DNA from 2 places in the Vibrio sp. 9-16B-A1 genome. Region 2 is predicted to be linked to the other one. Evidence: predicted binding sites of a transcription regulator. Region 2 holds the regulator's gene; the other holds the start of a gene.

Region 1 (11,100 bases), on a different contig from region 2:
ACTGAAGCTGGTGGCCAAACTGCCAGGCGGGCACCACGTGTTCCCACTCGATCCGTGACGCACGTTTTTGCTGTTTGCGTACCTGATAGCCGCACCCGTTAAGATCGGGAATGCCTTTCTTTCCCTGCCACTGGATATCACAGCCGCAGTAGAAGCTGACCGGGTGATCATCGTAGATCTGTCGGGCTATTTTTTTGGCCTGACTGAATGAGGTGGGGTGAGCGGCAAGTGCGCTCTGGCTGATAAACGCCGCCAGCAAAGCGGCGCAGACTGAGATTCGCATGAGACTGATGAGGTTATTGTCAAAAGCTCAGTGTAACGCCGGGGCCAGGGGCTGCCAAGTTCAGTGGAGGACGGATAACTCAGGCTGGCTCGGCGCAGAGCTGCTGCTGGCAGTCACGGCAATGGTAACGGGCCTGACCGCGGACAATTTTATTGTGGCGGCGGACACTGAGCAGGTGCTTCTGGCAGCCACAGCGATAAGCAAACTGTTTGCCCTGTACTGAGCTGACATCCAGGCTGTGGGTAGTGTTTGGTGTTACCCCAAGAACCTGCAGCATCACGCTCTGCCACTCTTTGCCATGCGGGCGTACCCGCCCAAACAGCTGGTAAACAATAAGATGAGCGACTTCATGGGGGATCACTTCACTGAGAAATGTCTGGCGGTTTTCGCTCAGCAGTACCGGATTCAGCTTGATTTGCCAGGCCTGGAGATATGCCTTACCGGCCGCGCGGCCGCGCAGCTTAAAGCTCAGCTCCGGCAGGGGAAAGCGGGTATTGAAGTAGCGGGAGGCTTTGTCCACGCACTCTTCGATAATGCGCTGACAGTCGCTGATAAGCTGCGGGGTGATTTCGGGTGACGGCACGGTATTCCTCAGATAAAAAAAAGCCCTGACCGGCAGGTCAGGGCTCAGTATGCCAGATTTTCAGCCTGGAGCTTACTTCAGGTTAGCGAAGTCGCGCAGTGCTTCTGCTTTGTCGGTCGCTTCCCAAGGGAACTCTTCGCGGCCGAAGTGACCGTATGCAGCGGTCTTCTTGTAGATAGGCTGCAGCAGGTTCAGCATTTCCTGCAGGCCGTATGGGCGCAGGTCGAAGAACTGACGTACCGCTTCGATGATGATGTCGTGAGACACTTTCTCAGTACCGAAAGTTTCCACCATGATAGAAGTAGGATCAGCAACACCGATAGCGTAAGACAGCTGGATCTCACAGCGGTCAGCCATACCGGCAGCCACGATGTTTTTAGCCACGTAACGCGCTGCATAAGCTGCAGAGCGGTCAACTTTTGATGGATCTTTACCAGAGAACGCACCACCACCGTGACGCGCTGCACCGCCGTAGGTGTCTACGATGATCTTACGGCCGGTCAGGCCACAGTCACCCATAGGACCACCGATTACAAAACGGCCGGTTGGGTTGATGAAGTACTTGGTCTCTTTGCTCAGCCACTCTGAAGGCAGAACCGGCTTGATGATCTCTTCCATTACCGCTTCACGCAGATCCGGAGTAGAGATGCTGTCACAGTGCTGGGTAGACAGAACAACCGCGTCGATACCAACGATCTTGCCCTGGTCGTACTGGAAAGTTACCTGAGATTTCGCATCCGGGCGCAGCCACGGCAGGGTGCCGTTCTTGCGTACTTTTGCCTGACGCTCCATCAGCAGGTGAGAGTAAGTGATCGGTGCCGGCATCAGCACGTCGGTTTCGTTGGTTGCGTAACCGAACATGATGCCCTGGTCACCTGCGCCCTGCTCTTTAGGGTCCGCTTTATCAACGCCCTGGTTGATGTCCGGAGACTGCTTACCGATGGTGTTCAGAACAGCACATGAGTTGGCATCAAAGCCCATGTCTGAGTGTACGTAGCCGATTTCGCGAACGGTTTCACGGGTCAGCTCTTCAATATCAACCCATGCAGAAGTGGTGATCTCACCACCAACCATGACCATGCCGGTTTTCACGTAAGTTTCACATGCAACGCGTGCTTTAGGGTCCTGCTCCAGAATTGCGTCCAGTACTGCGTCTGAGATCTGATCTGCGATTTTATCTGGATGACCTTCTGATACCGATTCAGAAGTAAACAGGTGCTTAGCCATAAGAGCTCCGAATAGTTTATGTGATTAAAGCCACCGAGACTCATAAATGCTCACCGGCTTATGGAATGTGTTTTGTAGGTGTTTCTACATCTAGACGTCTATTCTAGTTCACACTGCGTGAATTACAAGCGCAAATTTATTAAGTCACAAAACCAAACGATTGCGTAAAAAGCCAAACAGAGTAGGGGATTTATGAAAAAAACGCTTTAAAGTCCGGCAAAATGGCCAGTAAAACGTTTGCAGAGGGCGGGGGGCTTTGAGACAATACGCGCCGCCGGAATCCGGCCCCAATTGAAATCTTACTAATCGCTTATGCACTCAGGAGCAGACATGTCTTCTCGTAAATATCTGGCAAACGCGATCCGCGCTCTAAGCATGGATGGTGTTCAACAAGCAAACTCTGGTCACCCAGGTGCCCCAATGGGCATGGCTGACATCGCTGAAGTTCTTTGGCGCAGCCACCTGAAGCACAACCCACAGAACCCAGAGTGGGCAGACCGCGACCGTTTCGTACTTTCTAACGGCCACGGCTCTATGCTGATTTACTCTCTGCTTCACCTGACTGGCTACGATCTGTCTATCGACGATCTGAAGAACTTCCGTCAGCTGCATTCGAAAACGCCTGGCCATCCTGAATACGGTTACGCGCCTGGCGTTGAAACCACCACAGGTCCTCTGGGTCAGGGCATCACCAACGCGGTTGGTATGGCACTGGCTGAAAAATCTCTGGCTGCTCAGTTCAACAAAGAAGGCCACGACATCGTTGACCACTTCACCTACGTGTTCATGGGTGACGGTTGTCTGATGGAAGGTATCTCTCACGAGGCGTGTTCTCTGGCAGGTACCCTGGGTCTTGGCAAACTGATCGCGTTCTGGGATGACAACGGCATCTCTATCGACGGTGAAGTTGAAGGCTGGTTCTCTGACGATACGCCTAAGCGTTTCGAATCTTACGGCTGGCACGTAATCCCTGCTGTTGACGGCCACGACGCGGAAGCGATCAATGCGGCTATCGAAGCGGCTAAAGCTGACCCTCGTCCTACCCTGATTTGTACCAAAACCATCATCGGTTTCGGTTCACCAAACAAAGCGGGTTCACACGACTGTCACGGTGCTCCTCTGGGCGCTGATGAAATCAAAGCAGCGCGTGAGTTCCTGGGCTGGGAGCACGCTCCTTTTGAAATCCCTGCTGACGTTTACTCTGAGTGGGATGCGAAAGAAGCGGGTGCAGCGGGCGAAAGCGCGTGGAACGAGAAGCTGGCAGCGTACGAAGCGGCTTACCCTGAGCTGGCGGCAGAATTTAAGCGTCGTATGAACGGCGACCTGCCTGCACAGTGGGAAGAAGAAGCTGGCAGGATCATCGCTGATCTGCAGGCAAATCCTGCGAACATCGCATCACGTAAAGCGTCTCAGAACGCACTGGAAGCATTCGGTAAGATGCTGCCAGAGTTCATGGGCGGCTCTGCTGACCTGGCACCTTCTAACCTGACCATGTGGTCTGGCTCTAAGTCTCTGACTGCTGAAGATGCGTCTGGTAACTACGTTCACTACGGTGTACGTGAGTTCGGTATGACTGCGATCATCAACGGTATCGCACTGCACGGTGGTTTCGTACCTTACGGTGCAACCTTCCTGATGTTCATGGAATACGCGCGTAACGCAATGCGTATGGCTGCGCTGATGAAAGTGCAGAACATCCAGGTTTACACTCACGATTCTATCGGTCTGGGTGAAGATGGTCCGACTCACCAGCCGGTTGAGCAGATCGCTTCCCTGCGTGTAACACCAAACATGAGCACCTGGCGTCCGTGTGACCAGGTTGAATCTGCGGTTGCGTGGAAGCTGGCTATCGAGCGTAAAGACGGCCCGACTTCACTGATCTTCTCACGTCAGAACCTGGCGCAGCAGGAGCGTGATGCACAGCAGGTTGCTGACATCGCTAAGGGTGCATACATCCTGAAAGACAGCGAAGGCAAACCAGAGCTGATCATCATCGCGACCGGTTCTGAAGTTGAACTGGCGGTTGAAGCAGCAGCCCAGCTGACAGCAGAAGGTAAGAAAGTACGTGTAGTTTCTATGCCATCTACCGATGCATTCGACAAGCAGGATGCAGCATACCGTGAAGCGGTACTGCCATCAGACGTAACTGCACGTATCGCAGTTGAAGCGGGCATCGCTGACTACTGGTACAAGTACGTGGGCTTTGGCGGCCGCATCATCGGTATGACCACCTTCGGTGAGTCTGCACCGGCGGGTGAGCTGTTCAAAATGTTCGGCTTCACCACTGAAAACGTGGTAAACACAGCGAAAGAACTGCTGGCATAAAGCTGCATTGATTATGCTGTAACACCGGGGAGCATTTGCTCCCTGGTGTTGTTTTAAAGCTTAATTTCCCTGCCGGAAGGTTTCCCCTTTCCGTTATAAATTCTTTTCTTCTTTCTCCCTGAACTTTCAGAACCTGATTTACAGCTCCCTTTCATCCACAGAGTTGTGCCTGAACAGCGCCCAGCAGTTTTGTTGTCCGGTGAACAGGTAGCCGGTTGCTGCAGCGATAACTTCCGGATCCGCTAAAGAGCAGTCCCTGACCAGAATAAAGTCGTGGTAGCTGATGAGACTCCAGTCCATGGCCAGATACTGTTTGTTGGTGCGGCTGTTTATATTTCGCTTTTTGAGATGGCGTACAGGCTGGTTGAAGTAATAAGCAAAACTGAAATCGATAAGGACTTCTTTTTCCGCTCTCAGCCAGTGGCCGTAATGAAGGTAATAAGGGACCAGCATCAGCCCGAATTTGTAGTAACCAAAGTCATCCGGGTCAGAGATATAAAACACATGCGTATTGGCCGGTATGTTGTGAGTGACAGACTCAAAGTCCTGCCTTTCTCTCTCCAGTATCCACTGCTGATTTAGCCGGGAAGTGACGGCAAGAAGAAGACAAAGAGTGGCAAGCAGCGTATAGGCCGTCTTCTTTTTTATGCTGTCGAATAACAGGGGAAGAAAGACCGGCAGCAGTATCGCCAGGCGGTCAGAAAAAAAAGAGGTCGAAAACAGCAGCGATGGCAGCAGATAGAAAAGGGCAAGGGTAGCTATGATCAGCTGGTGGGGCGGAGTGAATGATCGGGTTATACCAAGCAGTCTTACCGACAGATAGCCATACAGCAGGAGCCTGATACCGCCAAACAGGAGGTCATTACCCATCAGGTGGCCGGTTATCAGTATTGCTGTTTTTTCAAATAGTGACTGATAGATAAGGTCAACCAGGTTAGCGGAAGCTTCGTTGCCGGAGACGTAGAAAGACCAGCAAAGCAGCCAGACCGCCGGGCTGAGGAGCAGAAAGAGGGAGCCGGCATTATGGCGGGAGATTTTTCTGTTAAATATCAGCCAGGTGAGTATATAGGCGATGTTAAGTCCCCAGGCCATGGCATGACCAAATGCGAGGGCATAAGAGATGGCGATATGAGGGAGACTGAAATGCGAAATGTCCCGCTCCAGCAGAGAGACCAGCCACAGGCAGCCCAGGGCGGCGGTCACCATAAATGGAATAAATCCCCAGTTGAATGGCAGGTTATACAACAGCGGGAAACAGAGCAGACACAAAAGCTCAGGTTTTTTATACAGCCGCAGTAACCTCAGGCAGCACCAGGGCAGGACTAACAGATAAAATGACGTTGCAGCCTTTAAGGCCACCGCCGGAGAGCTGAGCAGAGTGAGCAGTGTCAGGAGCAGGTTTGTTGTCAGGTAAGGGGTAAAGAGGTTGAGATACACCTCAGAAGAGATGAAATGGCTGCCATAAAGCAGCGACTTAATGTCAGCAAGCTGTGACAGGTGCTGCGGCGCATCGACCATGGCCAGGTTTTCAAAGCTCCAGACCGGCATAATAACCAGGACAGAGAACAGCAGATACCAGAACCTGAAACCCTCACCAGAGCCGGGCTTTACGCTCAGCATTCCGGCTTATCCCAGCCCCGCTTTCCGGGAACATCATCAGAACCCTGCAGTGCGGGCTGCGCCAGATAGGCCAGCATTTTTGTCTCCAGCCTGGCCCTTGAAACATTATCCAGAATAAAGCCGCTGAACAGACACAGCCCGGAGAGCACCCCTGTGGCACTGGAGAGAATGGCAGTAGGAAAGCGGGCCACCAGGCCTGTTTCCCAGAACTCCAGGATCACCGGGATCCCAAGACCCAGGGAGAGGATTGCCAGCAGCGCAGAAAGGGTTGAGAAGAACTGCAGCGGTTTGACGTCACGCAGCAGGAACAGAATAAAATTGAGGATCTTAAACCCGTCTTTAAAGGTGTGCAGTTTGCTTACCGTGCCTTCCGGGCGGGCGCGGTACATGGTAGCGATCTCTCTGGCCGGCAGGCGGTGCATCAGGGCGAAGACGCTCAGCTCCGTTTCTATCTCGAAGCCGTGGCTCAGTACCGGCAGGCTTTTGACAAAACGGCGGCTCATTACCCGGTAGCCGGAAAAGACATCTTTGAGCTCGGCCCCGAAAAAGGTGCTGATCAGCTGGCTGAATGCCCGGTTACCCAGAACATGTCCGGACGGATAGGCGCAGGCTTCTGTTGAGCGGGTGCCGGTGATCATATCGAGCCGTTCATCAACCAGGGTACGGATCATCTCCGGCGCGGCTTCTGCCTCGTAGGTATCATCGGCGTCGGCGAGTACATACACATCGGCTTCGATATCGGCAAACATGCGCCTGACTACTTCGCCTTTGCCCTGTCTGGGTTCATGCCGCACTATGGCGCCGGCTTCTTCTGCCTCCCGGACCGAGCCATCAACAGAGTTATTGTCATACACATACACACAGGCACCGGGCAGGGCCCGGGAGAAATCAGCGACCGTCTTTCCTATCGCTCCCTGTTCGTTATAGCAGGGCAGGAGCACGGCGATGCGTAACTGGTTCATGGTGTCTCCCCCTTTTCATCTTTGATCACGGCATACAGCAATACGCCGTATTGCGATTCTCCGGCGGGTTTAAGCCAGGCCGGTGGCTGCCTTGCCAGCAGGCGTTTAACCAGTGCATCCGGCGCCGCATGGTCAGCAATCACCCGGGTGGCGATATCCGGCCCGAGCAGTACATAGTCGAATCCCTGCTGAGACACCTGTTCCTGCGCGCTTTGCATATCAGTTTGCTGCAGCAGGCTGATGACCATTTGGTTGCCGCGTACATTTCTGTGATAGGGCGCAGCGGACACGGCGTTATCCGTCAGGGCCAGCATTGGCGCGCCGTAACTGAGCGGCGCGAGGATGTTTTTCCGGCTCAGCCCCTTGTTCAGTACCGGCTCCAGGCGCTGGACAGGGGAGATCTCTGCTGCGGCCTGTCGCTGTTGTTGCTGGCCGCCCAGCCGGGCCTGGAGCGAAAGGATACACAGTGGACTGAGCGCAAGGATGCAGATCCAGAATCCGGTTGGGGTGCGGGTCAGGCGTGACAGCAGGGTGATGCAGGCAATGGTCAGCAGGGGCAGGGCGATCAGCAACACGATGGAGATGGTGCGGACCTGCCAGAAAAACGGAATGGCAAATCCGGCGGTGGTGATCAGCCATATTGAGCGCAGCAGCGGGGTCAGTGGCAAAAACAGTGGCAGCAGCGCGACGGCAGCCCAGAGTACCAGATAGTTGTAGCTGTTCATAAAGCCAAGCAGTCGCCAGTAATCGAGCGATGACATGGCCTCGGTCACGTAGTCGAGCCAGTAGGTATGCAGCATGGCCGGGAACTCATGGTAAGGACCGAGCAGGAAAGTGGGGAACAGCGCTGCAAACGGGAGAAAACAGATAATGGCAGGCATAATAAAGCCTGCCGTCACGCTGCTGTCAAAGCGCGGGGAAAGCTTTTTCAGGGTAAAGAAAAACAGCGCTGCGCACAGGCTCATCACCAGCAGTGGCAGGCCTATTTTGTCATGAAAAGGTTGCATAAACTCATTCACCGGCCGGTCGAGCAGCATAAACAGCGCCAGCAGGACGCACAGCCGCCAGCTCATACGGTTCAGCCAGTTCAGCCAGGCGTGATCATGACGAAATCCGGTCCAGCTCAGAATGATCAGCCCGGCAATAAAAGCGGGCATGTTTTCCAGTCCCACCCAGGCGGAAAGCGCCATCATCAGGGCCACTGCTTTTGCCCGCCACTTATCGTCACACTCTTCTGTGGTCAGCGGGGTAATGGCAATGCAGGCAGAAAGCAGCACCAGCTGCAGGTTATGGTGATCGATGGAGCCGGGCAGAAACGGAGACAGCAGCGGAGAAAGGGGAACAAACAGCGCGGTGACTTTGGCAGCCAGGGTGCTGCCGGTCAGGCGCTGGGCAAACAGCCCGGCTGCCAGCATGGTCGCCAGCAGGTAGAGCAGCGGAACAAGCAGCAGGGTCAGGGTCATCGCCAGTGAGGCGGGGAGGATCCAGTTCAGAACCGCCCAGGTGGCGGCCAGGGGGATATCTGCCAGTCTGGACCAGTGAATAATCTGCCCGTCTTCGGGATTAAAGCGGGGAATGGGCTCCAGGTACCAGTTGCCGTTTTCCAGCCACGAAGTGAACTGAAGCAGCCGCATATAGTCGTCATTATCACTGAAATTGAGTGCCGCCAGGTCTTCCCAGCCATACTGGGTCATCAGGGTGGCCAGTACCAGCCACACACAGCCTACCAGCCAGGGCCAGTCCTGGTGCGATTTTCTGGTGACATGCAGTGGCTGAAGCTGGCTTTGCATACGATTCCATATCCCTGTGGCTGTATGTTAAGCATAGACCGGGAACGTTATTCGGGAACAAAAATGCCGGGCAAAAGCCTGATATGCACAAACATTTGTATCACTAATGATAAAAAAGCCACCATCGGGTAAACTCGGGCGGTCTAATCTAATGAAATCAGAATAACTATGACCCTGAAAATAGCGATAAACGGCTTCGGACGTATTGGCCGCAACGTGTTGCGGGCTGTCTATGAAAGCGGAAAAAGTAATGACATTCAGGTGGTTGCTGTAAATGACCTGGCCTCTCCGGAAGGCATGGCTCACCTGCTGCAATATGACTCATCGCACGGACGCTTCTTCAAGCGCGTCTCACACGATCAGGAGCATCTCTACATCCACCACCCAAACGGTGAGCAGGATGCGGTGCGGATTTTACATCTTGCTGAAATTGAACTGCTGCCCTGGGCGGATCTCGGGGTAGATATCGTGCTCGACTGCACCGGGGTATACGGCTGCCAGGAAGACGGACAGAAACATATCCGGGCCGGGGCGAAAAAAGTGATCTTTTCTCATCCGGGCGCGGCGGATCTCGACAACACCATCATCTACGGTGTTAACCATCAGACCCTGACCGCAGAGCACAAAGTGGTCTCCAACGGATCCTGCACCACTAACTGTATTGTGCCAATAATCAAGACGTTAGATGATGCATTCAATATTGAGTCCGGCACCATCACGACTATCCACTCTTCGATGAACGACCAGCAGGTGATCGATGCTTATCACCCGGATCTGCGCCGTACCCGCGCTGCCAGCCAGTCGATCATCCCGGTAGATACCAAACTGCACCTTGGTATTGGCCGAATCTTTCCGAAATTTTCTGACAAGTTTGAAGCGATTTCAGTGCGTGTTCCTACTGTAAACGTGACTGCGATGGATTTGAGTGTAACTCTGGCTACAAACGTGAAAGTTAATGACGTAAATCAAACCATAATTGAGGCTTCTAGGTGTACATTACACAACATTGTTGACTATACTGAAGCGCCTCTTGTTTCCATCGATTTTAACCATGATCAACATAGTGCGATTGTTGACGGGACTCAGACCCGGGTCAGCAACGGCAAACTGGTAAAATTGTTAGTATGGTGTGATAACGAGTGGGGTTTTGCCAACCGCATGCTGGATACGGCGCTGGTAATGCACTCACTTGACTAACAAGAGCTAAGAAGGAACTTGGAAAGATTTATTTCTTCACTTGAATTAAATCGTAACAGCCCCAAGTTAAAGCATTAGTTGAAAGAATCTACAGGCCTGGCATGAAGCCGGGCCTTCGAAAAAACTTTGTATTTTAACATTGAGAGGACAAACCATGTCTGTAATCAAGATGACTGACCTGGAACTGGCAGGTAAACGCGTATTTATCCGTGCCGATCTAAACGTACCGGTAAAAGACGGTAAAGTAACTTCAGATGCACGTATTCTGGCGTCTCTGCCGACTATCAAGCACTGTCTGGAAGCTGGTGCGAAAGTGATGGTTACATCACACCTGGGTCGTCCAACTGAAGGTGAATACGCAGAAGAGTTCTCTCTACAGCCTGTTGTTAACTACCTGAACGACGCGCTGGACTGTGAAGTTAAGCTGGCAAAAGAGTACCTGGAAGGCCTTGAGCTGAACGCAGGTGAGCTGGTTGTTCTTGAAAACGTTCGCTTCAACAAAGGCGAGAAGAAAAACGAAGAAGAACTGTCTAAGAAATACGCTGCTCTGTGTGACGTATTCGTAATGGATGCGTTCGGTACTGCGCACCGTGCACAGGCTTCTACTCACGGAGTTGGCATGCACGCTCCTGTTGCTTGTGCTGGTCCTCTGCTGGCTAACGAGCTTGACGCTCTGGGTAAAGCAATGGACAAGCCTGCTCGTCCAATGGTTGCTATCGTTGGTGGTTCTAAAGTTTCTACCAAACTGACTGTTCTTGAGTCTCTGTCTAAAGTTGCTGACCAGCTGGTAGTGGGTGGCGGTATCGCAAACACCTTTATCGCAGCAGATGGCCACAACGTTGGTAAGTCTCTGTACGAAGCAGACCTGGTTGACACTGCCAAGAAACTGATGGAAGAGTGTGCAATCCCTGTAGCAACTGACGTTGCATGTGCGAAAGCATTCGACGAGAACGCAGAAGCTGAAATCAAGCACGTTTCTGAAGTTCAGGATGACGACATGATCTTCGACCTGGGTCCTGAGTCTACTGAAGCTCTGGCGAAAATCCTGAAAGATGCGAAAACCATCCTGTGGAACGGCCCTGTAGGCGTATTCGAGTTCAAGAACTTCGAAGC
Region 2 (11,100 bases):
ATTATTGATATGCTTTACGCCCGCTGTAAATCCGACTAATAACAATCCGCAGCAGCATTCGGGGGCGACAAAACAAGTGTCAGGCTAATACAAGACACCCGCCCTCCCTCTAGGTGACATAATGGCTTAATTGGTGACAGAACCCGCCGTGTTTTTACGCGGGAGTTTGCCGAACACACTGACTAAATAGTGACTCAGAAGCACGATTAGGTGTCCGGCAACGAATTTGAGTTTTGATTGACCATTGGATTGAAGACATGTCATTACCGCACGTAATCCTTACTGTTTTGAGCACACGAGATGCTACAGGCTACGACATCACTAAAGAGTTCTCATACAGTATTGGCTATTTCTGGAAAGCGAGCCATCAGCAAGTTTACCGCGAGCTGAACAAAATGGCTCAGAACCAACTTGTCACATGTGTATTAGAGCCACAGGAAGGTAAACCGGACCGCAAGGTCTACTCCATTACTGACGCTGGCCGCCAGGCACTGGGCGAGTGGTTCGAACAACCAACTGCACACCCGACGGTACGCGACGAGTTCTCAGCCAAGCTGATGGCTTGTTCCGTAGAAGAATCTGCGTCATTCATCGAGCAGATGAAAGGCCTGATCGAAGAGTCCCGTCAGCTGATCAACCACTACCAGGAAATCGAAAACCTGTACTATGCCCAGCCACAAACGCTGGACAAGCAGGCTCGCCTGGAGCGACTGACCCTGCGCCGCAACCTGCTGCTTCGTGAAGCATGGATTGTATGGGCAGAAGAAGTCCTGACAGAGTTAGAAGCTATGGCGTAAGCCAGACGTGCAGAAGGGGTAAGAGAAAGGGAAGCCATTACGGCTTCCCTTTTTGTATTCGCAATATATCCGTTTATGCGCCCTGCTGTGGACGAACGCCCAGAGTGTGGCACAGCGCGTAAGTCATTTCTGCCCGGTTGAGGGTATAGAAGTGGAAATCCTTCACGCCCTCACGGCTCAGCACGCGTACCATATCAATCGCCTGACTGGAACCAACGATCTGACGGGTCAGCGGGTCATCATCCAGGCCTTCAAACTGTTTGCTCATCCAGCCCGGAATTTTCACATTGTTGATCCCGGCAAAACGCGAAGCCTGCTTAAAGTTCGACACCGGCAGAATGCCCGGTACGATCTCCACGTCGATCCCGGCCGCTACGCAGCGGTCACGAAAACGCAGGTAAGACTCCACATCAAAAAAGAACTGAGTAATAGCGCGGCTGGCACCAGCGTCGACTTTACGTTTCAGGTTGAGCAGATCCGCCTGGGCGCTTTTGGCTTCCGGGTGTACTTCCGGAAACGCCGCCACTGAAATATCAAAATCATGGCGCGATTTCAGCAGCTCAACCAGATCCGAAGCATACATCTCCGGATGACCACCACCCGGTGGAATATCACCACGCAGAGCGACGATACTTTCAATCCCGTTTGCCCAGTAGTCCTCGGCGATATCAATCAGCTCCTGACGACTGGCATCGATACAGGTCAGGTGCGGTGCAGCGACCAGGCCGGTCTGCGCTTTGATTTCCTTGATGATGGAGTGAGTACGGTCGCGTTCGCCAGAGTTGGCGCCGTAGGTGACCGATACAAATTTCGGCTGCAGTGTTTTCAGACGGTGGACCGAGTTCCACAGGGTCTGTTCCATCTTTTCAGAACTCGGCGGAAAGAACTCAAACGATACGTTGATGTCGTCCGACAGCTCAGCAATGTTCTGATTCAGAGCGTCCAGATGGCTCGCGTGTGTGTAACCCATACCACTTCTCCCTGTGCCGCCTTGCGGCCTGTTATTATCCCTGCGTCAATAATCATTTAGACGTCTATATGTCCAAAATATCTCTTGGATCAGAATTGAAGTCAATACTCCCAACATGAAAGTTCCTCATGTTGGGAGTGAGCTCAACTCATCTTCATCTTTACAGCATAGCTGCCAGACGGTTGAGGTCAGACTGAAGTGCCCCGGCGGTCACTTCCCGCCCGGCACCCGGACCGCGGATCACCAGCGGGTTATCCTTGTACCACTTACTCTCAATGGCAAAGATATTGTCACACGGCAGCAGGTTTGCCAGCGGATGTTCAGGATTGAGCGCCTCAACCCCTACGGTGGCTTTGCCATCCCGCTCAAGGCGAGCCACATAACGCAGCACTTTACCGTCACGCTGGGCTTTCTCCAGCCGCTCTGCCAGCAGCTCACTCAGCAGATGGCCCTTATCCAGAAAATCATCCAGACTCAGCCCGGCCAGGGGTTCAGGAACCAGGGATTCCACTTTTACCTGAGTCGGCTCAATATCAAAGCCGGACTCACGCGCCAGAATCACCAGCTTGCGCATCACATCCGAGCCATCGAGGTCACTGCGCGGATCGGGCTCAGTCAGCCCCTGCTGCCAGGCGAGATCCACCAGGTCAGCAAACGGTACGCTGCCGTCAAACTGCTGAAACAGCCAGGAGAGCGTACCGGAGAAGATCCCCGACAGCGCCAGGATCTCATCACCGCTTTCACGCAGGTCGCGCACCGTATGGTTAATTGGCAGGCCTGCCCCTACAGTCGCATTGTACAGCCAGTGACGGCCGGTCTTGCCAAACGCATCCTGTACCTGGTGGTAGAAGTGCTGCGGCGCAGAGCCGGCGACCTTGTTGGCCGAAATCAGGTGAAAACCATGCTCAGCGATCTGCGGGTAACACTCTGCCAGCTCGTGGCTGGCGGTCACGTCCAGTACGATGACTTCATCGTAACGTGACTGATCAGACAATCGTTCCAGCCATTCGCCTTCACTGTACGGCGCGGCCTCATCGTCAAAACGGGTGTTCACTTCGGACACCTCGATGCCGTCCAGATCAATCCAGCAGGTCTGGCTGTCGATCACCGCCACCAGGTCAAAGCTCATGCCGTGGCGTTTGGCCAGCTCGCTTTTCTGCTCAGCCAGCAGACTTACCCAGGCCGAGCCGATATTACCCTTACCACACAGCGCCAGCGCCACACGCTTCTGCGCCTGGAACAGCTGGGTATGAATACCTGTCAGCAGAGGATCGGTATCCACCCGGCGCAGTACCGCGACCAGACTCAGCCCTGAATCTGCTTCGTGGATAAACTCCACTGGCGCGTTTTTCAGCTGCTGATAGAAGCCGTAGCAGTGATTCGGGTTACTGGTCACCCCGGCTCCAACGGCAGCCACCAGCGAGTAGCCCTCTTTAAGTCTCAGTTCGCCTTCGATACTGAGATCCTGCAAATAGCGCAGCGCCTCACCCGCTACTTCAGCGGTATAGGCCAGCAGCAGGCAACCCTGATCCGCCTGGGCTTCAAACGCCAGCGGCTGGATCTGAGCCCGGGTCAGCGAGGCCAGCACTTCCTGCTGCTGTCGCTCAAAATCGTGTCCGTGGGCAAAGCGCAGCTGAAGCAGCAGCACTTCATCCAGGGAGGTAATAATTTTCGCACCGCGACCAGACGCCAGTACCCGCTCAATACGGGTCGAACCGGACTCTGGCTGATAGCTGCAGCGCAAATGCAGATCCATCGCGCTCTGGGCGACCGGCTGCAGGGTACGGCTGTGCAGTACCGGTGCAGCGAGGCGCGCCAGTTCACTGGCTTCATCCAGGCGCAGCAGCGGTAACAGGCAGGCATCTTCCACTTTACGCGGGTCCGCACTGAATACCCCGGCCACATCACTCCAGATGGTAACCCGGCCCGCTTCTGCCAGCGCGCCGATAACAGTGGCCGAATAGTCAGAGCCGTTCCGGCCCAGCAGCACCGTCTCCCCGCTTTCATTACGGGCCATAAAGCCGGTGATCACCAGCCGGCGGTGTGAATGCTGGGCAAGTGAGGCTTTGATCAGCGGCCAGGAGCGCGCCCGGTCCACTTCTGGCTGGGCACCGGCTTCTGCGCGCAGAAAATCGCGCGAATCGAGCCAGGCAGACTCCAGGTCCGACTGACACAACAATGCAGCCAGCAAACGGGCCGACCAGACTTCACCGTGACCCAGAGCGGCCGCTTTCTGCGCTTCCGTCAGCGGAGCGGTCAGCTCACCCAGTGCGCTGAACTCCTGAGCCAGCTGGACCAGCAAAGGTTCCGCATACGCCTCATTGAGCAGTGACTCCACCAGCCCGGTCTGGAACTGACGCAGCGCCTGCAGGTGTTCATGCGCTACCCGGCCGTCTTTATCCAGCGCAGCCAGCCAGGCCAGCAGCTTGTTGGTGGTACTGCCGGCAGCCGATACCACCACCAGGTCGTCCGGACGTGAGTATTCACGCAGGATCCCAACCACCCGCTGATAACACTCAGCATCCGCCAGGCTGCTGCCGCCAAATTTGTGCAGCTGTCTCAGTTCACTCATCAGTTTGCCTCCCTGGCCTGTTCAAATGCCTGCTTCAGGTCTGCGATCAGATCATCACTGTCTTCCAGGCCGACCGACAGGCGCAGCAGTCTGGTGGTCACACCTGCTTCCAGCTGAGCTTCATCGCTCATCGCCCTGTGCGTCATCGAGCTTGGGTGACAGATAAGACTCTCCACTCCGCCGAGCGACTCTGCCAGCGAGAAGAGTTTCAGCGCACCGACAAAACACTCCAGCTGCGGCTGGTCACCGGCAAACTCAAAGCTCAGCATCGAGCCAAAACCGCTCTGCTGACGCTTTGCGATCTCATGGCCAGGATGGTCCGGCAGACTCGGGTGATACAGGGTTCCCACCAGCGCTTCGCCCTGCAGGTACGCCAGGATCAGATTGGCGTTCTCTTCGTGCTGGCGCATCCGCGCTCCAAGGGTGCGCAGGCCGCGCAGGGTCATATAGCTGTCAAACGGAGTACCGGTCGCGCCGAGGCAGTTGCCCCACCAGGCCAGCTCTTCAGCCTGCTGCGCCGAGCGGCAGATCACCACCCCGCCGATCACATCCGAGTGACCGTTGATGTACTTGGTGGTGGAATGAATGACGAAATCCGCACCCAGCTCCAGCGGCTTTTGATACACGGGTGTCAGAAAAGTATTATCGACCGCCACCAGCGCGCCTGCGTCATGGGCCAGCTCACACACATGAGCAATGTCCACGACCCGCACCAGCGGGTTGGACGGGGTTTCAAGCAGCACCAGTTTTGGCTTTTTCGCCAGTGCGCCGGCCAGTGCCTGCTGATCAGACTGGTCCACAAAAGCAACTTTGAAGTCCCCTTTCAGGGCGCGGGTATTGAGTAAACGGTATGTGCCGCCATAGCAGTCGTGAGGAGCAACAATCAGGTCATCCGGACCAAGCTGACTGGTCACCCACAGGTTGATCGCAGCGGTACCGGTATTGGTGATCACCGCTCCTTCGCCGGATTCGAGCCCGGCCAGCGCCCGCTCCAGCTGAGAGCGGTTAGGGTTACCTGAACGGGTGTAGTCATACTTGGGGACGTCACCAAAGGCGGGAAAACCGTAATTGGTGGACAGATAAATCGGGGGAACAACGGCATGATACTGGCTGTCTTCCTCTATGCCGGTGCGGACAGCAATGGTTGCTGGCTTACGCTCACTCATAAGACTGGTCTTCCTTTCCATGTTCATTGTTATCTGTTATACCAGTAATGGCTGCCGGACAACATACGGCGTAATACTTTCTCGCGGTCAGTCGCGTTATCCAACACTGTACCGGTCACAAAACTGGACGTCAACACTTCTGGACGTCTATATGTCTTTGCTTGTGGCGGTAAAAGTCGCTAAAATCACCCCCTATTCAGAGATTGAGCCGCCTTATGGCCGACCCGGTCTCATATCTACGACAAGCATAATTAAAGGTGCGCAATGGCAGACTGGAACGGCGAATACATTAGCCCTTACGCCGAGCATGGTAAGAAGAGCGAGCAAGTTAAGAAAATTACGGTATCTATCCCACTGAAAGTGTTGAAGATACTGACCGACGAGCGCACCCGCCGCCAGGTCAATAACCTGCGCCACGCCACCAACAGCGAGCTGCTGTGTGAAGCGTTCCTGCACGCATACACCGGCCAGCCCCTGCCGACCGATGAAGATCTGCGTAAAGACCGCCCTGACGACATCCCGGCAGAAGTAAAAGCACTGATGACGGAAATGGGCATTGCGTTCGAAGCGTTTGATGAGGAGTAAGTAACTCTTGGTGCGCGGTTCGCGGGCGCTTCGCTTCGGGGGACGCGGGGAATGCGCTGAACATTATGTGTGCCTGATAATGGTACAGGTTCCGCTTTCCGTACCACGTACCACGTACCACGTACCACGTACCACGCAACCATAAAAAAAGGTGCCACCCGGGCACCTTTTTTTATTACGCCATATAATTTTCCGGCATTTCGATTCGGGCAACGCCTGAATCAACAGCCGCCTGGGCGACCGCTTTGGCGACGCGTGGCAGCAGGCGCGGGTCCATCGGTTTCGGGATGATGTAGCCCGAACCAAATTCCAGCGCATCAACACCGGCGGCAGTCAGTACTTCTGCCGGTACCGGCTCTTTGGCCAGCTGGCGGATCGCATCGACCGCGGCCAGTTTCATTTCATCGTTGATCTCACTGGCACGTACATCCAGTGCGCCACGGAAAATAAACGGGAAACAAATAACGTTGTTTACCTGGTTCGGGTAGTCCGAACGGCCGGTACCCATGATCAGGTCATCACGGACTTCGTGTGCCAGCTCAGGCTTGATCTCAGGATCCGGGTTTGAACAGGCGAAGACCACCGGCTTGTCAGCCATCAGCTTCAGCGCTTCCGGAGGAAGCAAATTCGGGCCGGATACACCGAGGAACAGGTCGGCACCTTCGATCACATCTTCCAGGGTACGCTTGTCAGTATTATTGGCGAACAGCTTCTTGTACTCATTCAGATCATCGCGGCGGGTGTGGATCACGCCTTTGCGGTCCAGCATGTAGATCTTCTCACGCTGCGCACCACATTTGATCAGCAGCTCCATACAGGCCACGGCGGCTGCGCCTGCGCCCAGACACACGATGGTCGATTCAGACAGCTCTTTACCCTGCAGTTCAATCGCGTTCAGCATACCTGCTGCGGTTACAATCGCGGTGCCGTGCTGATCATCGTGGAAAACCGGTACGTCACAGCGTTCAATAAGCTGGCGCTCAATCTCAAAGCAGTCAGGTGCTTTGATGTCTTCCAGGTTAATACCACCAAAAGTATCGGCGATGTTCGCTACGGTATCGACAAACTCTTCGATAGTGCGGTGTTTCACTTCGATATCAATCGAATCCAGTCCTGCAAAGCGCTTGAACAGCAGCGCTTTGCCTTCCATAACCGGTTTGGATGCCAGCGGGCCCAGATTACCCAGACCCAGAATCGCGGTACCGTTAGAGATCACCGCCACCATGTTTCCTTTCGCGGTGTACTTATAAACGTTATCAGCATTCTGCGCGATCTCGCGTACCGGCTCAGCCACACCCGGGCTGTAGGCCAGTGCCAGGTCTTCGGCGGTATTGGCTGGCTTGGTCAGCTCGACACCAATTTTGCCTGCGGTCGGAAATGCGTGGTAGTCCAGTGCCTGTTGGCGGAAATCATTTTGGCTGTTGTCTTCGGACATGATGACAGGATCCTGCTGTGTGAGGTTACGAAAAGGTTACACGAGCGCTGTATAATACCGGATGTCAGACCGGGTGCCCAGATAAAAAGTCAACAACCATAGCCCTGAATTGTGATTCAAACGAAAGAGGAGCCGGAAGGATTCAGGCGCAGTTCAAACAATGCGCAGACAGAAAGGAGAGAGGGAATATCAGATACGAAAAAAGGACGCCTGGGCGTCCTTTTTGAATTCGTTCAGCAGAATTACTTCTTGCTAGACAGTGCACCGAAACGCTTGTTGAAGCGGTCAACACGGCCACCGGTGTCAACGATACGCTGCTTACCAGTGTAGAATGGGTGACACTTGTCACATACGTCCAAGTGGATAGACTCTTTAGTCAGAGTTGAGTTGAACTCGAAAGAGTTGCCACAAGAACAAGTTGCTTTAACAGCTTTGTATTCTGGGTGGATACCAGTTTTCATAGGGATAACCTCAATTGGGCCGTGTCGCTATCCGAATCTGAGCCGGACACCACACGTAATTTACAAATCAGTGACGCAGGTTGCGTCGTTCAAGGCGCAGTATAGTAATGAATAGTGTGCAGCGGATCAACCAATTTGATACTTTTTTGTCCATTTTTTTATCAGTTGCGCTGAGCTGGTCAGCCGCTGTTTTTGCTCCCCGGCATTCGTTGCTACAATGACGCCACTTTTTCTGCTTTTATTTAGTGTTGTTTATGTCCCCGACCATCGTCCAGGTTGCCCTGCCCGTCCCGCTCGACAAGCGTTTTGACTACCGGATAGCCCCGGGCCAGAGCCCCGTGGTGGGCGGACGGGTATCGGTCTCATTTGGCCGCCAGGCCCTGGTCGGCATCATCACCGGTCTGACTGACCACTCCGACTACCCTTTTAACCAGCTCAAACCGGTTAAAGAAGTACTCGACAACGCACCGCTCTGGCCCACCCCGCTGTATGAGCTCTTAAACTGGTGCGCTCAGTTTTATCAGCACCCGCTCGGTGACACCCTGGCCAATGCCATGCCGGCGCTGCTGCGCAAAGGCAAGCCTGCCGCGCTGACGCCTCAGGTCAGCTGGCACATCACCCCGGCCGGACGCGATCAGCTGATGCAGGGATTTGGCCGGGCGGTCAAACAGGCCCGCGCCATGCACCTGCTGCAACACGGGCCGGTCGCGGCAGAGAAATTTGCAGAAGAAGAGATCACCACTCAGGTACTCAAAGCACTGCAGGAAAAAGGCTGGGCGGAACAAAAACAGACCCTGCCCAAAGCGGCCCCATGGCCGGAGTCGGTGGAAACCGATGCTGACAAGCCCCGGCTCAACCAGGAGCAGTCGGTCGCCATCGCGGCGGTCAACAGTCAGCGCCATTTTTCCTGTTATCTGCTTCAGGGCGTGACCGGCTCGGGCAAGACCGAAGTGTACCTCAACATGATCAAACCGGTGCTTGAGCGGGGTGAGCAGGCGCTGGTACTGGTGCCGGAGATCGGCCTGACACCGCAAACCATCAACCGCTTCCGCAGACGCTTTGCCGTACCGGTGGAGGTGGTGCACTCCGGACTCAATGACACCGAGCGCCTCAACGCCTGGCTCGCCGCCCGCGACCGCCGCGCTGGTATCGTGATCGGTACCCGCAGCGCCCTGATGACCCCGTTTGATAAGCTCGGCATCATCATCGTCGACGAAGAGCACGACAGCTCCTACAAACAACAGGACAGCCTGCGTTATCACGCCCGGGATGTAGCAATCATGCGTGCCCATAAAGAAGGTATCCCGGTAGTTCTGGGCTCCGCCACCCCGGCACTGGAGACCCTGCACAATGCGCGCAGTGGTAAGTATCATCACCTGCACCTCAGTCAGCGGGCAGGCAATGCCAAGCCGGCGACCAACAAGGTGCTGGACATCAAGGGACTCTACCTGGAAAGCGGCCTCTCAGCCCCGCTTATCGCCGAGATGCGCAAACACCTCAACGCAGGTAACCAGGTGATGCTGTTTCTCAACCGCCGTGGTTATTCACCGGCGCTGATGTGTCACGAGTGTGGCTGGCTGGCTGAGTGTAAGCGCTGCGATGCCTACTACACCTTTCACCAGAACAGCCGCGAAATGCGCTGCCATCACTGTGGATCCCAGTACCCTGTGGTGCACCAGTGTCAGCAGTGTGGTTCAACCCAACTGGTCTCAGTTGGCGTGGGTACGGAGCAGCTTGAAAACCACCTCAGCGAGCTGTTCCCTGAATACAAAACCCTGCGCATCGACCGCGACAGCACCCGGCGCAAAGGCAGTCTGGAGAGCGCGCTGAAATCAATCCGGGACGGTGAGTATCAGATCCTGATCGGCACCCAGATGCTGGCCAAAGGCCACCACTTTCCGGACGTCACCCTGGTGGCGCTGATCGACGTGGACTCATCACTCTACAGCAGTGACTTCCGCTCCTCTGAACGGCTTGCCCAGCTGTTTACCCAGGTGGCAGGACGCGCCGGACGCGCCAGCAAGCCTGGCGAAGTGATCCTGCAAACCCACCACCCGGAGCACAGCCTGCTGCAGGCGCTGCTGTATAAAGACTATGACCACTTTGCCGATGTGGCGCTTTCTGAGCGCCGTGTGGCCCAGCTGCCGCCATTTGCTCACCTGACCCTGCTGCGCGCCGAGTCCAATAACAGCGAAGTGACCGAACAGTTCCTCACCCAGGTCCGTCAGACCCTGGAGGCCCACCCCCTGTTTGACCAGAACTGCCTGGTTCTCGGCCCCATGCCGGCACCACTGGCACGCCGCGCCGGCAAATACCGCTGGCAGCTGCTGCTTCAGGTACCAGGGCGTGCCCAAATGCAGAAACTGCTCTACAGCGCCAGACCGGTGATTGACCTGCTGCCCAACGCCAAAAAAGTACGCTGGTCGATAGATATCGAACCGCAGGACATGAGCTGAGCAACGGCATTTGCCAACCGATTGGTTTTGATGTGACAATGTTCACATTACAGATGTAAGTTTTGTTAAACCGCCCGTAAATCGTTCAGCGCTTTGAACATAAAATAAACGCAAGGGCGGATTATACGACCTGTGAAATAACAATTATTTATAAATTTTTTGTGCCAACTTTGGCCAGTTACTTTTTCATTATCCTGCTTAGTCAGTAAGGCAAATCGGCTAAGCCATGAATGACCACGAGGAAAATCTATGGCGACAATGAAGGATGTTGCTCAGCTTGCTGGCGTATCCACGGCGACCGTCTCACGGGCTCTGATGAACCCGGAGAAAGTCTCATCTTCAACCAGGAAGAGAGTTGAAGATGCGGTACTCGAAGCCGGCTACTCACCAAACTCTCTGGCACGTAATCTTCGCCGCAATGAATCCAAAACCATCGTCACCATAGTGCCTGACATCTGTGATGCCTATTTCAGTGAGATCATCCGCGGTATCGAAGACGCCGCTGCTGAACACGGTTATCTGGTTCTGCTTGGCAACAGCGCCCAGCAACCCAAACGCGAGAGCTCGCTGGTCAACCTGGTATTCACCAAGCAGGCCGACGGTATGCTGCTGCTTGGCACCCAGTTGCCATTCGACGTGAGCAAGCCCGAGCAGAAAA

The links. The regulator MetJ, encoded in region 2, represses methionine synthesis genes. The targets are predictions, from matches to a motif close to TTAGACNTNTANANGTCTAA.
Region 1: a site for MetJ is predicted at 2,176-2,195, ahead of metK (methionine adenosyltransferase). Genes of this name have one in related genera too.

Annotation. Positions count from the first base shown of each region.
Region 1 is NZ_JBSDZD010000009.1:197,770-208,869, reverse strand. Features, by position in the region: gene ACVB80_RS15775 (endonuclease) at 1-283, opposite strand, end outside; gene ACVB80_RS15770 (SprT family zinc-dependent metalloprotease) at 363-851, opposite strand; gene metK (methionine adenosyltransferase) at 939-2,093, opposite strand; gene tkt (transketolase) at 2,424-4,418, shown strand; gene ACVB80_RS15755 (hypothetical protein) at 4,557-6,038, opposite strand; gene ACVB80_RS15750 (glycosyltransferase family 2 protein) at 6,032-7,000, opposite strand; gene ACVB80_RS15745 (hypothetical protein) at 6,997-8,790, opposite strand; gene epd (erythrose-4-phosphate dehydrogenase) at 8,959-9,987, shown strand; gene ACVB80_RS15735 (phosphoglycerate kinase) at 10,142-11,100, shown strand, end outside.
Region 2 is NZ_JBSDZD010000017.1:41,654-52,753, reverse strand. Features, by position in the region: gene ACVB80_RS21355 (PadR family transcriptional regulator) at 258-797, shown strand; gene metF (methylenetetrahydrofolate reductase) at 871-1,767, opposite strand; gene ACVB80_RS21345 (bifunctional aspartate kinase/homoserine dehydrogenase II) at 1,928-4,339, opposite strand; gene ACVB80_RS21340 (O-succinylhomoserine (thiol)-lyase) at 4,339-5,505, opposite strand; gene metJ (met regulon transcriptional regulator MetJ) at 5,770-6,090, shown strand; gene ACVB80_RS21330 (malic enzyme-like NAD(P)-binding protein) at 6,266-7,525, opposite strand; gene rpmE (50S ribosomal protein L31) at 7,768-7,986, opposite strand; gene priA (primosomal protein N') at 8,241-10,442, shown strand; gene cytR (DNA-binding transcriptional regulator CytR) at 10,692-11,100, shown strand, end outside.